Regions from separate parts of the Fictibacillus sp. 5RED26 genome, predicted to be linked through region 2. Evidence: a T-box and tRNA genes for the amino acid it is inferred to sense, from the RefSeq annotation. Region 2 holds a T-box; the other holds one or more tRNA genes.

Region 1 (7,298 bases), 870 kb from region 2:
GAGCTGTCCGAGAGGTCGAAGGAGCACGATTGGAAATCGTGTATACGGTCAACCCCGTATCAAGGGTTCGAATCCCTTGCTCTCCGCCAGATACATACTCTCTAGCTCAAAAATCTGGCCCGTTGGTCAAGCGGTTAAGACACCGCCCTTTCACGGCGGTAACACGGGTTCGAATCCCGTACGGGTCACCACTTATACATAACGATTTTAAATATGGAGGATTAGCTCAGCTGGGAGAGCACCTGCCTTACAAGCAGGGGGTCGGCGGTTCGAACCCGTCATCCTCCACCATAAACTTTTATATCATATTTAATATCATCGCGGGGTGGAGCAGTCTGGTAGCTCGTCGGGCTCATAACCCGAAGGTCGCAGGTTCAAATCCTGTCCCCGCAACCAATTTTATTTCATGATCAAAGTCGAGATTACTTCTTGACCATGAAATATCAGTAGCGCCCATAAGGTGCAACCAATTTTATTTCATGTAATGGACTCGTGGTGTAGTGGTTAACATGCCTGCCTGTCACGCAGGAGATCGCCGGTTCGACCCCGGTCGGGTCCGCCATTTTTATTTAAACGGTGGCTTTACAACACCAAGAATTTTTTCTTGGCTCGATAGCTCAGTCGGTAGAGCAGAGGACTGAAAATCCTCGTGTCGGCGGTTCGATTCCGTCTCGAGCCACCATTTTTTTTTGCCGGTTTAGCTCAATTGGTAGAGCAACTGACTTGTAATCAGTAGGTTGGGGGTTCAAGTCCTCTAGCCGGCACCAGTTTTTTCTTCCTGAATTGGAACAAAAAACTTATTGAAAAACAGGGTGATTATGTTTTATAATAAAACCTGTCTTCATTCGTGGAGGGGTAGCGAAGTGGCTAAACGCGGCGGACTGTAAATCCGCTCCCTCCGGGTTCGGCGGTTCGAATCCGTCCCCCTCCACCATCTTTTATTCCTTATATAGGGGCATAGTTTAAAGGTAGAACGAAGGTCTCCAAAACCTTTGGTGTGGGTTCGATTCCTACTGCCCCTGCCAATTTTAATACTGTGGCGGTCGTGGCGAAGTGGTTAACGCATCGGATTGTGGTTCCGACATTCGGGGGTTCGATTCCCCTCGTCCGCCCCATTTAAATTTTGGGCTATAGCCAAGCGGTAAGGCATCGCACTTTGACTGCGACATGCGTTGGTTCGAATCCAGCTAGCCCAGCCATTTTTATTTTTATAACATAAGATGATTTTAACAACATATTATAAGTTAATTAAATGTTTGCGGAAGTAGTTCAGTGGTAGAATACAACCTTGCCAAGGTTGGGGTCGCGGGTTCGAATCCCGTCTTCCGCTCCATTTTTGTTTTCTGGCGGCATAGCCAAGTGGTAAGGCACGGGTCTGCAAAACCCTTATCCCCCGGTTCGAATCCGGGTGCCGCCTCCATAATTCCAATTCAAAAAGATTCAAATGCCGGTGTGGCGGAATTGGCAGACGCGCACGACTCAAAATCGTGTTCCTTCTGGAGTGTCGGTTCGACCCCGACCACCGGTACCATTTTACTTAACTTAACATTTAAACTTAAGACTTCTCACCTTTGTGGGGAGTTTTTTTATTTGCTTTTAAACTTTATACTTCAATTAACGATGAATATATTCAAGTTACGAAAGGGTACTGATCAATGAGAGATTTCTTCAATAAAATGAAAAATGATCAAGGCATTATTTTAAATGATGTTCAAAAGAATGCTGTTATGAAGACAGAAGGACCCCTTCTATTACTTGCTTCACCTGGTTCTGGAAAAACAACCACAGTCATTATGAGAATCGGTTATTTAATTATGGAAAAAGGAATTCATCCTTCTCGTATAAAGGCTGTTACGTTCAGTAAGGCGTCAGCCAATGATATGAAAGAGCGTTTCGCAAAATTTTATCCTGATCTTCCTTCTGTGGACTTTTCGACCATTCATAGCTTTGCTTTTGAGGTAGTCAGGAATCATTATAGAAAGTTGGGTATCCCTTTTACAATTATAGAGGGTGATCACGATTCAGATGAAAAAGCAGGATCGGGAGGAAACTTTCAATACAACAAAAAACTTATGCTGAGGCATTTATTTAAGTCTGTTGTAGGGGAGAACATAACCGAGGATCAAATGGATGACCTGACTACCTATATCAGTTACATTAAAAATAAGGTGATACCTATCGAACGGTGGTCAGAGGTTTCTTGTGATGTATCGCAGGCTGAAGAGATATTTAAACAATATGAAGAACTCAAGCGTTCTGATCCGCATCATGTATTGTTAGACTTTGATGATATGCTCACGATGAGTAACGACATATTAGAAAAGGATAAGAAGTTGCTAAGTCACTATCAAAACCGATATGACTATTTCTTAACGGATGAAAGTCAGGATACGTCGCTTGTGCAGCATTCCATTATAGAAAAAATGGTTTCTACTCATAGAAATTTATGTGTTGTGGCCGATGATGACCAATCCATCTATAGCTGGAGAGGTGCTGAGCCTTCCTATTTACTTAAATTTAAGGAAAAGTACAGTGATGCTTCTATTTTGTTTATGGAGCAGAACTATCGCTCATCTGAGGATATCGTTAACGTTGCTAATTCGTTCATTAAAAGAAATAAAAATAGATATGAAAAAAATATGTTCACTCAAAATCCTTCGCAGCAACCGATTGAAGTGAAACATCTCGTGAATTTTAAGGAACAATCAAAATACTTGGTCCAGGAACTTAATGACGATGTTCATCTAAAAGAAATCGCCATCTTATATCGAAATAATTCGTCATCCATTGGTTTGATGAATGATTTTGATCGTGCAGGAATTCCTTTTTATATGAAAGATGCCGATAATCGTTTCTTTTCACATTGGGTGGTTCAAGATATATTGAATTTTATGCGTATGGCCTTTACCGATAAGCGGCCAGACATTTTAGAAAAAATTCATTTGAAGTTTAATGGTTATATAACCAAGCAACAGATGCTAGCTTTAAAGCAATTGAACAATAACGATTCTGTATTTGATAATCTGCTAAATCATGTGAAATTGCAGGAGTATCAAGTTAAACTTCTGAAGACAAGTAAAGAAACGTTTAAAGAAATGAAAGATATGAAGCCTCTTGGAGCTATACGGGTGATCAGAGATGGTTTAGGTTACGATAAGGCAATTGAAAAGATCAGTAAGAGCCTTGGCTTTCGAATGGATTATTTAGTGGGCATCTTAAACACACTAGAAGAAATTGCAACAGATCTTGAGAGCCTTCAGGATTTTGCTGAACGCTTAAAACACCTCGAAGTTGTTTTGAAGACAGCAAAAAAGAAGAAGGGACATGAAGCCATAACACTTTCTACTTTTCATAGTGCTAAAGGGCTCGAATTTGAGAAAGTGTATATGATTGATGTAGTGGATGGAATCATACCATCTAAAGAAGATCGCACGGACCATCTATTGTTAGAAGAAGCAGCTCGGTTATTTTACGTAGGGATGACTCGTGCCAAGAAACAATTAACCTTAGTTACGTATCCATATCGAGATGGGAAAAAAGTTGAAGAGTCTGTGTTTGTTACGGATGTAAAAAACATATTAGATCCGACAAGATTGATGAAATCTGAACCCATAAAAAAGCAAGTGAAAAAGATAAATGGAGTTCCTTACAATCCGAATAGTATTAAAAAGAAGGAAGAATTACAAGTTGGTCTCACCATTACTCACCGTGTATTTGGACCTGGAGAAATAACTGAGCTCAGTGAAGAATTCGTGACGTTAACCTTTCAATCCAAAGAAAAGAAATTATCAATCAGCGCCTGTTTAGATATGGGACTATTAGAGCCGTTGATTCACACTTAATATACATTTTTTTATCTAATCTTACATTATAACAGGACTTACTACCTTATTATTATTTAATATTTTACAATTTTCTGATAAATAAGAAGGATTTATTCTTGTCTCTTTCGAATAATACATTCTAGTAGAAGTGAATACCTGTTCATTTTTACAGAATGTATTTATTTTTGGGGAGAACGGGGGTAAAGGGATGAACGCTTTTCGTTTGTTTATGGCAGAAATGGCGAAGTTGGCAGGTAAAAAGGGTCTGCTGATCTCAGTCATTGCCGCGTTGCTTGTACCGGTCGTCTATGGTGGTATACTTCTATCACCAAAATGGGGACCGTATGACAACTTGTCGAACTTGCCTGTTGCGGTAGTCAACAAGGACAAGGGTGCATTATCGGACGATGAACCGATCAATGTAGGGAAGGATCTAGTAGCAGACTTAAAGAAAGGAAAAGATCTCGGGTGGGAATTTGTAAGTGCTGAGGAGGCTAAAGAAGGCCTTGATAGTCTGGAATATTATATGGTTATCGAGATTCCTGAGGATTTCTCACAAAGAGTAACAACCGTTTTAAGCGATAATCCAGAAAAGCTTCAACTTACGTATATCCAAAACGAAGGGTTAAACTTCATGGCAGCACAAGTGACAAGAAGTGCTACTGAAAAGCTAAGAGAAAAACTAGGGGATAAAATTACAGAGAAGTATGCGAACAATATGTTTGCCAGTCTCGGTGATGTATCTGAAGGATTTCAATCAGCTGCAGATGGATCTGCAAAATTAAATACAGGGATGACAGATCTTCGTGATGGAACAAACACACTTTTGCAATCGCTTACAAATAAAGCTGCTGACATTTCAAAGCTAGCAAGTGGAGCAAAAGAACTTCAAAATGGTGTCGGACAAATGGCAAGTTCTCTTTCAGCGAAACAGCCGGATATTAGTAAACTAGCTAACGGTTCATCGCAACTAAGTGCTGGTACGAAAGAACTGCTTTCGTCCCTTCAATCTAAGTCGGGTGATATTTCGAAGCTCGCGGCAGGTTCAGCTGCAGCAAATGAAGGAACAGGACTTTTATTACAAAATTTAAAAGATAAACAATCAGGAGTTGAAGACTTAGCGGCAGGTGCGCGACAACTTGGAGACAGCATACCGCAACTAAAAGCAGGAACCACTGGAATCTTAACAGGGCTAAAAGGTGTTCAAACAGCGATAAAGAATGAAATCGCTCCCGGAACACAACAGATCTCACAAGGTGTGGCTCAAGTGGCAGATGAATCTGCAAAGCTAGGTGCGGGGCTGCAAGGATTATCAAGTGATCTAAAGGCATACTTAGAGCAACACCCTGAACTTGCAAATGATTCAGCTTTCATGACGATCTATGGTAAGAGCCAGGCTATTACGGCAGCTGCCACTGATCCTGCAAAAGCACAAAAACTCCAGGTGCTAAGTCAAGGAGCTGCAAAAATAGCAGGAGCCTTCACGACAAATGCTGAACCTAATCCAATGTCTGTGGCTGATGGGGTAAATCAGCTAGTGGCCGGCCAAACGTCAGTGGATAACGGGGTTGTGACATTAAGTCAAAAGGTGCCTCTGCTTCAACAAGGGACAGCGTCTATCGAGAGTGGCTGGAACACGATGGTAGGTAAGGTAGGAGAGCTGCACGCAGGAACTTCGCAGATTGCAGCAGGAAACCAATCGGTCAACACAGGTTGGACATCTCTTACGAATGGAGCATCACAGCTTAATGATGGTGCAACTCAAGTATCCGCTGGTAACTCTTCTGTTGAAAAAGGTTGGCGTGATCTGACATCCGGTGCAACAAAGATTAACGCTGGTATGTCACAAGTTAGTGATGGAAATGCAACAGTTGAAAAAGGCTGGGGCGACTTAACGGAAGGTGTTACAAAATTAAATGATGGTGCAGGGAAATTAAATGATGGAAGTAACGAGCTATCATCTGGCCTTAAGGATGGTGCCGAAAAAACAGGAGCGATTAAAGCGGCAAATGATAAGAACTTGAGCATGTTTTCTTCTCCTGTTGAATTGAAGAGTGAAACGGTTAATAAATATCCACTCTATCGTGATTCAACAGCTCCTTATGTTCTTTCATTAGCGTTGTTTGTGGGCATCTTAATCATGTCTATGTTCATCAACTTTAAGAAGCCTGAAGGAATTTCAGCATTCTCTTGGTTTGGTGCTAAATTAATGAACCTAGGTGCAATTGCTGTTGTACAGGCATTACTTCTTTCGACAGTCGTTTTACTTGTCTTAAATGTGAAGACTGGAAACCCACTGGGCTTTATAACTTTTGCGGTTTTTGTAAGTTTAGTATTCACAGGAATTGTCTTATTGTTTGCGTCGTTAGGAAACATCGGACGTTTTATTGCGTTCGCTTTAGTGATCTTACAGCTTTCAACGACGGGTGCTAACTTGCCGATCGATATGCTGCCAGAGAACCTGCGTGCATTAAGTGAATTCTTGCCGTTCACGTATTCAATAGCAGGGTTTAAAGCATTGATCTCATTAGATAGCACAAGTTCTGCTTTTTCAAATGTGGGTGTGTTGTTCATCTATCTATTAAGTTTTAGTTTATTGTCGATCGCAGTCTATATGTTTTCAAAAACAAAAAACCAACCGAAAAATCTAGATTTAGCTGGCTGATAATCATTTCATAGTGTAATAAAAAGTTCCTGGCACGCTTTGCCGGGAACTTTTTTTTGAATCTTCTTCTTGTACACTGAATATGTAGGTGTAAAGGAGGTTATTTCTCTGATGTATAGAGACCGGCGTGCCACAGTCTGCCTGATTTTAATTACCGTCTCCTTCGTTTCAATCCTCTTTATTACGGCTGATATTTTTCACTACATGCATATGATTAATGGGCTGATGATTAGGCTTTTTGAATCTTTTCGCTTGTTAGTGGTCATGATTATCCTTTTTGTATTTTCTATACTTGTATTATTTCGATATTTATAGATAGGATAATATTCCCCTTTTTTAAGGGGTTTTTATTTTTATGAAAAAGCATATTGTTTTTTTAAGAAAATAAAATAGTTCCAAAGCCATACATATCTCATCAAAAGGGGGAGATTTTATGAAGTGGGAATTATCGATGCTTAAGAAGAAGTGGGTCTACTTTAGCTTAATGGCGCTGGTTTTAGTAGCAATTACCGCTTTTTCATCGCACGCAATAGGTTACAACAAAGCTTCTGTTCTTCTCAAAGATAAAAAAGTTGTAGCAGGTGAAATTGATGGTGAGATCAAAGAATGGAAGAAAGAGTTAGAAAGTATAGAAGAAAACGTTGAAGCGATGGAAGAAGAGGAAAGCAGTAAACAAGCTGATTTGGAGGGGCTTCAAATACGGTTTGATGAAGTTACTGAGATGGTAGGCCAAAAAGAAGCGATTCAAAAAGAAGTGGATGAGTTAGGTACTCAAGTAAATGCAAAGAAAGATGAATTGAAAAAACTTA
Region 2 (7,298 bases):
AAAGCGGATGGTCCAAACAACATGTGGATATGTGTGAGAGGCTAGTAAAAGGACAACCGTATTTTGAAAAGATCTGGGAGCTTGAGAACGGTACACAAGTGAACTAGGTATCGTTTCTAAAATAAGAAAAACCAGCAGTTGATCAAAGAATCAGTTCTGCTGGTTTTTTTGTGTGTTCAATTTTTTATAGAGTTCGAAAAATCGATAAAATTAAACACGTTTACGAGCTAATCCCATTGCTCGCTCCGCTTTGTTCAACGTTTTATTCGCCACACGATTTGCTTTTTCTGCACCAGAATCAAGAATGTCATCTAACTCAGTTGATGCTAAATATTCTTTATAACGGTCCTGGATAGGTTTAAGAGCATGAATGACAGCTTCTGCCACACCTTGTTTAAAGTCACCATACCCTTTGCCCTCATACTTTTCTACGAGCGATTTGATGCTTTCTCCTGATAACTGTGAATAGATCGTTAATAGGTTTGAAATGCCTGGCTTATTTTCTTTGTCATAAGCAACTACACCTTCTGAGTCAGTAGTAGCACGCTTAATCTTCTTTAAGATTACAGATTCGTCATCAAGCATAGAGATAAATGAATTTTGATTAGGATCAGACTTGCTCATCTTTTTCTCAGGATCCACAAGTGACATGATTCTTGCACCTTCCGAAGCAATACGAGGCTCTGGAACCACAAAGACTTCACGATACTTCTTATTAAAGCGTTCAGCGATATCTCGAGTTAACTCAAGATGCTGCTTTTGATCATCTCCAACTGGAACGATACTCGTGTTATAAAGAAGGATATCTGCTGCCATAAGAGGTGGATAGGTTAGTAACCCAGCAGATACAGCTTCTTTTCCAGTTGATTTATCTTTGAACTGTGTCATGCGCTCTAATTCACCAATATACGTAACACATTGCATCATCCATCCCATCTTCGTATGAGCTGGAACTTCAGATTGAATGAATATTGTCGATTTTTCAGGATTGATACCTGCTGCTAAATACAAAGCAGCTAAATTTCTGCTGTTTTTTTTCAATTCAACAGGATCTTGTGCCACCGTAATGGCGTGCTGATTAACAACGCAGAAATAACATTCGTGTTCATTTTGAAGTTCAACAAAATGCCTCATCGCTCCAATGTAGTTACCGATCGTTAAATTTCCGCTCGGCTGAATGCCTGAGAAGATTACAGACATGATTCATCTCTCCTTTGTTTTTAAAAATCAATATAAAAAGGCCCACTCGTCGCCTCATGCAAGGGACGAATGGACCGCGGTGCCACCCTTATAATTTTCATACATACCGAAAATCACTTTGACACGTACAGGTAAAGTACCGATACGCTGTCCATTATATCGTGCGGACATCTACACGCCTGAGCCTACTAGTAAGGTTCGGTCAGAATGCTCAAAAGCCCATTCCATCATGATTCACTACCTGTTCTCACCAACCACAGGCTCTCTGAGAGCTTCACATCATGTACTCTTCTTTCTCATCGCATATAACATTTATTTTTTGTAGTATACACAAATTATAGAAGATATGCAACGGCAATCGTGATGAAAGATAAAAGAAGGCCACTGAATAAAAACGACTTCATATATGAGACATTTATTCGTTCTGATACTTGAAAGTTTGTCTTAAATGAAACCACATCATCGATCTCTGGATGTCTTGATAATGATCGAGCTACTTTTTTAAAGCTGTACGTTATAAAATCAAAGAATCCCCCTTTTGCTACGTATAAAGCAATGCCAATAAGCGCAATCGACAATGAAAAATAAAATAAAGTATTTATATATTTTTCAAGGGTAAAAGGTCCGGAAGATATCAAACTAACACCAAATGCTATCACAATAGGGAACGCTGATATAATCAGGATTCTCTTAAAAAGTAAGTTCATCTTATGAAGCCTCCATCTAGTAATAATTACACCATAAACATAAAGAAATGTAACATATTTTTTGAATTATACCGTCAGACTTTACTCCTATTGTAACAAATGAAATATAAAAATGACGAATTATCTTACAAAGTGAAGCATGTCTTATCCTCACAAAAAATCGAGAATGTAATATTCATGCTAGTTTACACATAATTTTGGTAAAATTTGTAGAATTATCAGAAAATAAACCCTGTTCAGTAATAGGTAAATATACCTATTTTTTGTTAAGGAAAAGTAAATATAATAGGCTTTTTGTAAAACTCTTAAAAAAAATAAATGCACAATTGTTTGAAAACTTGTATAATCGAACTTGTAGATGAAAATGTCTGATAATTCTTGATGCTTTTATCTGCTAACAATTTAACAGGATAAAAAGGGGAGGTCGACTCATGAAGAAGTCAAAATGGTCATTGCTTCTTACATTAGTACTTGTACTAAGCATGTTCTTAGCTGCATGTAGTGGCGGAGACAAAGACAAGGCAAGCGATTCTAAAGGCGGCGAAGGCGAGAAAGCAACTGAAAAGCCAAATGAGCCACAAGTACTTAATCTTGTTGATTCAACGGAGATTCCATCAATGGATTCTTCACAAGCGACAGATGCAGTTTCATTTGAAGTAATGAACAACGTGTTCGAAGGATTATATCGTCTTGATAAAGACAATCAACCAACTGAAGGTGTTGCTGAAAGCCACGAAGTAAACGAAGATGGCACAGTTTACACGTTCAAATTAAATCCAGACGCTAAATGGAGCGATGGTTCTCAAGTAGTAGCGAAAGATTTCGTTTACGCTTGGCAAAAAGCATTACACCCAGATACTCTTTCTGAGTATGCTTACATCATGGGACCTGTTAAGAACGCAAACGCGATCCAAACTGATGGTGACCCATTATACGGTAAAGTAGAAGAGTTAGGTGTTAAAGCAGTTGATGAAACGACTCTTGAAGTAACTCTTGAAGCTCCAGCTCCTTATTTCCTAGGACTAACTGGATTTGCAACGTTCTACCCGCAAAAAGAAGAATATGTTAAATCTCAAGGTGATAAGTTCTCCCTTGAAGCTAACACAATGATCTACAATGGTCCTTTCGTTCTTTCTGAGTGGAAGCATAACGAAGGATGGCAAATGAAGAAGAACGATCAATATTGGGACAAAGACACTGTGAAGCTTGACGAAGTTAACGTAAAAATCGTTAAAGACGTAGCTACAGGTGTTAACTTATATGAAACAGGTCAAGTCGATACGGTTGGATTAAACTCTGAGTTTGTTGATCAGTTCCAAGGTAACGAAGATCTTTACACTCGTGGAGAAGCAACTGTGTTCTTCCTACGTATCAACCAAAAAAGAGAAGAACTTAAAAACGTAAATATCCGTAAGGCAATTGATATGGCTTACGATAAAAAAGCCCTAGTTGATGTATTACTTAACAACGGATCTACTCCAGCTTACTACTTAGTACCTGGTGAGTTCACGTTCAGCCCTGAAGGTAACGAAGATTTCCGTAAAACGAACGGAGACTTTGGTAAATTTGATCCTGAAGAAGCGAAAAAGCTTTGGGAAAAAGGACTTAAAGAAATTGGTAAGAAAGAAGTTGCTATTGAGTTCTTGAACTACGATTCTGATGGTGCTAAGAAAGACGGAGAATACATTAAGAACCAATTAGAAAAGAACCTACCTGGTTTGAAAGTTTCTATTAAAGCTCAACCGTTCAAGCAAAAACTTGAGCTAGAGTCTAAAGGTGAGTATGACATTTCTTATGCTGGTTGGGGTCCTGACTATCAAGATCCAATGACATTCATCGACATGTTCGTAACTGGTGGAGCTCATAACCAAATGGAATATTCTAACCCTAAGTATGACGAGCTAGTTAATAACGCGAAGAAAGAAACTGACGTTAACAAGCGTTGGGATATGATGCTTGAAGCAGAAAAAGTACTTTTTGAAGATCAAGCAATCTCTCCAATTTACCAAAGAGGTGTAACTGGACTTCGTAAACCTTATGTAAAAGGTGTAGTTAACCACTTATTTGGTGCAGATGTTTCTTACAAGTGGATCTATATCGATGGTAAACAGTAATAATTGTGCTATTGAAAAATAGTAAATAGTTTTTCTCAGGAGAGTACATGTGTTCCTGACATGTACTCTCTTTTTTGCCATGAAAAGGGCAGTTGGGAATTTTTATAATGTAAAAAGAAATCAGAAAATGTCGAAAAAAGAATATTTTCTATTGATATAAAATATTTTGTCCCTTAAGATAGATATTACAGAAAGATTTCAAAATATTAAGGCTTGAAACATTTGGGGGAGGTGTTTGTAATGTTGCGCTATATTACACAGCGAATTCTATATATGCTTTTAACTTTGCTGATCATTGCAACGATTACATTCTTTTTAATGAAGCTGTTACCGGGTTCTCCATTTAACAATCAAGATAAGTTAACGGAAACTCAAAGGTACGCATTAAATGAAAAATACGGGTTAAATGACCCGGTGCCTGTTCAGTACATCAACTATATTACGAAATTGGCACAGGGTGATTTAGGATATACGTTTCAGTTTGATGGACGTACCGTCAATTCATTGATTGTCAATGGTATGGGACCATCAGCTACTGTTGGTTTTGAAGCGTTATTGTTCGGGACTATTGTCGGACTGTTGCTGGGTATTTTGGCTGCGTTAAGGCATAATACATTCTTGGATTACGGGGCTATGGTTATAGCTGTATTCGGAATAGCAATACCATCGTTTGTATTTGCAGGACTTTTGCAATACTACGTAGGTGTTAAACTTGGATGGCTTCCAGTTGCATTCTGGAACGGTCCGGAATACCACATCATGCCAGCATTCTCTTTATCCGTTGGAGTTATTGCTACAGTAGCTCGTTTCATGCGTACTGAAATGCTAGAGATACTAGGAACAGATTACATCCTTATGGCACGTTCAAAAGGAGTAAGCAAATCCGCTGTAATATTTAAACACTCAGTAAGAAATAGTTTAATACCTATCGTAACAATTCTCGGGCCAATGGCAATCGGTCTAATTACAGGATCTTTAGTAATTGAAAATATTTTTGCGATACCTGGTATTGGAGAACAGTTTGTTAAAGCTATTACGGTAAATGATTACCCAGTAATTATGGGTACTACTATTTTTTATAGTTTCTTAATCGTTTCCATTATTTTAATTGTAGATATCTTATACGGCATCATTGATCCACGTATTCGTGTAGCAGGAGGTAAATCATAATGAGTATGTCAGAACGCAAACTAACACCAGATTTATTCCGCCCAGCGAATCTTAATTCAGACAAAGCAGAAGAAATTTCTAAACCAAGCTTAAGCTTTTGGCAAGATGCCTTTAGACGTCTTAAACAAAACAAAGGTGCAATGTTAGGCCTTTTCGCTATCGTGTTCATCATTGTGTTTTCATTGATTGCACCTACATTTACAAAGTATGGAATAGATGATCAAGAACTAATGAGATCTAACTTACCACCCAAAATTCCTGGGCTTGAAAAAATTGAGTTTCTTGGAGTAAATGGTGTAGACATTAGAGATGTGAATCAATATGAAATGAAGAATGTTCCGAAAGATGACTACTTCTGGTTCGGTACAGATAGCTTAGGACGAGATCAGTGGACTAGGGTTTGGAAAGGGACGCAGATTTCTTTATACATTGCATTTTTAGCATCAGCAATTGAATTAATTATCGGAGTTGTTTATGGTGGGGTTTCTGCATTTTACGGTGGAAGAACAGATGACATCATGCAGCGTATCGTAGAAATTTTATATGGTATTCCTAACTTGGTGGTAATCATCTTGTTCATCATCATACTAGACCCAGGGATACTCTCTATAACACTCGCATTAGTAATTACAGGTTGGATAGGTATGTCACGTATCGTACGGGCACAGATCATATCATTAAAGAATCGTGAGTTTGTTTTAGCATCCAGAACACTCGGATCAACTAATGGTAGATTAATTTCTAAGCATCTATTACCAAACACACTAGGTGCAATTATCGTTACAAGTACGTTCACTATTCCTGGGGCAATATTCTTTGAATCATTCTTAAGCTTTATCGGTTTAGGAATTCAGCCGCCGATCGCTTCCCTAGGATCGTTGATTGCGGATGGGTTTAGATCCATTAGAATCTATCCTCACTTAGCAATCTATCCTGCTTCAGTATTATGTATACTGATGATCAGCTTTAACCTTCTTGGTGATGGTCTTCGTGACGCGCTTGATCCTAAGATGAGAAGATAGGAAGGGGATTATATAAATGGAAAAACTATTAGAGTTAGAAAACATACATGTCTCCTTCCAGACGTATGGGGGAGAAGTTAAGGCCGTTCGTGGCGTTAGCTTTACATTAGATAAAGGTGAATCACTTGCTATCGTTGGTGAATCTGGTTCAGGTAAATCAGTAACATCTAAATCAATCATGAGACTTTTACCAAATAAAATTGGTTCGATCAAGCAAGGGTCGATTAAGTTTCAAGGGAAAGACCTTGCAAAAGCATCAGAACGTGAGATGGAAAAAATTCGTGGTGCTGAAATCTCGATGATCTTCCAAGATCCTATGACATCTCTTAACCCGACGATGACAATCGGTAAACAGATTATGGAAGGTCTACGTAAGCACCAAAACATGAGCAAGAGTGAAGCAAAAGAACGTTCTATCAACTTACTAAAACTTGTTGGTATTCCTAATCCTGAGCTTCGTGTGGATGAATATCCTCACCAATTTTCAGGTGGAATGCGTCAGCGTGTAGTTATCGCAATTGCACTATCTTGTAACCCAAAAGTATTAATCGCGGATGAACCGACAACAGCGCTAGACGTTACTATTCAAGCTCAGATTCTTGACTTGATGCGTGATCTACAAGATAAAACAGGTACAGCGATTATCTTGATCACACATGATCTTGGAGTTGTAGCTAACTTAGCTCAACGTGTAGCTGTAATGTACGGTGGTATGATCGTTGAAACTGGAACAGTTGATGAAATCTTTTATAAGCCGAAACACCCGTACACTTGGGGATTATTGGCTTCAATGCCGAAGATAAATGCAGAATCAAAAGAACTTTTAGCGATTCCAGGAACACCGCCTGATCTAATGAATCCTCCAAAGGGATGTCCGTTTGCAGCGCGTTGTCCATATGCAATGGAAGTTTGTTTGGAGAATATGCCTGAAGCTACAGATGTATCTTCTTCTCACAAAGCAGCTTGCTGGTTATTAGATGAGCGAGCGCCAAAAGTTAAACCGCCGGAAGAGGCATTAGTTGGGGGTGCTCGATAATGGCAGTAGTAGAAAGAGAAAAATTATTAGAAGTAAAAAATCTTAAAAA

What was found. The T-box of region 2 lies ahead of trpS (tryptophan--tRNA ligase). A T-box ahead of a tRNA ligase gene usually reads a tRNA of that ligase, here a tRNA-Trp.
Region 1: it has a tRNA-Trp gene. The T-box ahead of trpS (tryptophan--tRNA ligase) is inferred to sense a tRNA for this amino acid. The anticodon was not compared.

Annotation. Positions count from the first base shown of each region.
Region 1 is NZ_JACZDU010000001.1:268-7,565, forward strand. Features, by position in the region: tRNA gene IHV10_RS00015 (tRNA-Ser) at 1-89, shown strand, start outside; tRNA gene IHV10_RS00020 (tRNA-Glu) at 117-191, shown strand; tRNA gene IHV10_RS00025 (tRNA-Val) at 216-291, shown strand; tRNA gene IHV10_RS00030 (tRNA-Met) at 320-396, shown strand; tRNA gene IHV10_RS00035 (tRNA-Asp) at 487-562, shown strand; tRNA gene IHV10_RS00040 (tRNA-Phe) at 607-682, shown strand; tRNA gene IHV10_RS00045 (tRNA-Thr) at 692-767, shown strand; tRNA gene IHV10_RS00050 (tRNA-Tyr) at 850-934, shown strand; tRNA gene IHV10_RS00055 (tRNA-Trp) at 952-1,025, shown strand; tRNA gene IHV10_RS00060 (tRNA-His) at 1,040-1,115, shown strand; tRNA gene IHV10_RS00065 (tRNA-Gln) at 1,125-1,199, shown strand; tRNA gene IHV10_RS00070 (tRNA-Gly) at 1,259-1,333, shown strand; tRNA gene IHV10_RS00075 (tRNA-Cys) at 1,346-1,420, shown strand; tRNA gene IHV10_RS00080 (tRNA-Leu) at 1,447-1,531, shown strand; gene IHV10_RS00085 (ATP-dependent helicase) at 1,656-3,842, shown strand; gene IHV10_RS00090 (YhgE/Pip family protein) at 4,033-6,489, shown strand; gene IHV10_RS00095 (coiled-coil domain-containing protein) at 6,923-7,298, shown strand, end outside.
Region 2 is NZ_JACZDU010000001.1:868,205-875,502, forward strand. Features, by position in the region: gene IHV10_RS04570 (YjbA family protein) at 1-107, shown strand, start outside; gene trpS (tryptophan--tRNA ligase) at 211-1,200, opposite strand; T-box leader at 1,259-1,509, opposite strand; gene IHV10_RS04580 (DUF3899 domain-containing protein) at 1,536-1,907, opposite strand; gene IHV10_RS04585 (peptide ABC transporter substrate-binding protein) at 2,339-4,021, shown strand; gene opp3b (oligopeptide ABC transporter permease) at 4,262-5,191, shown strand; gene opp3C (oligopeptide ABC transporter permease) at 5,191-6,213, shown strand; gene IHV10_RS04600 (ABC transporter ATP-binding protein) at 6,230-7,249, shown strand; gene IHV10_RS04605 (ABC transporter ATP-binding protein) at 7,249-7,298, shown strand, end outside.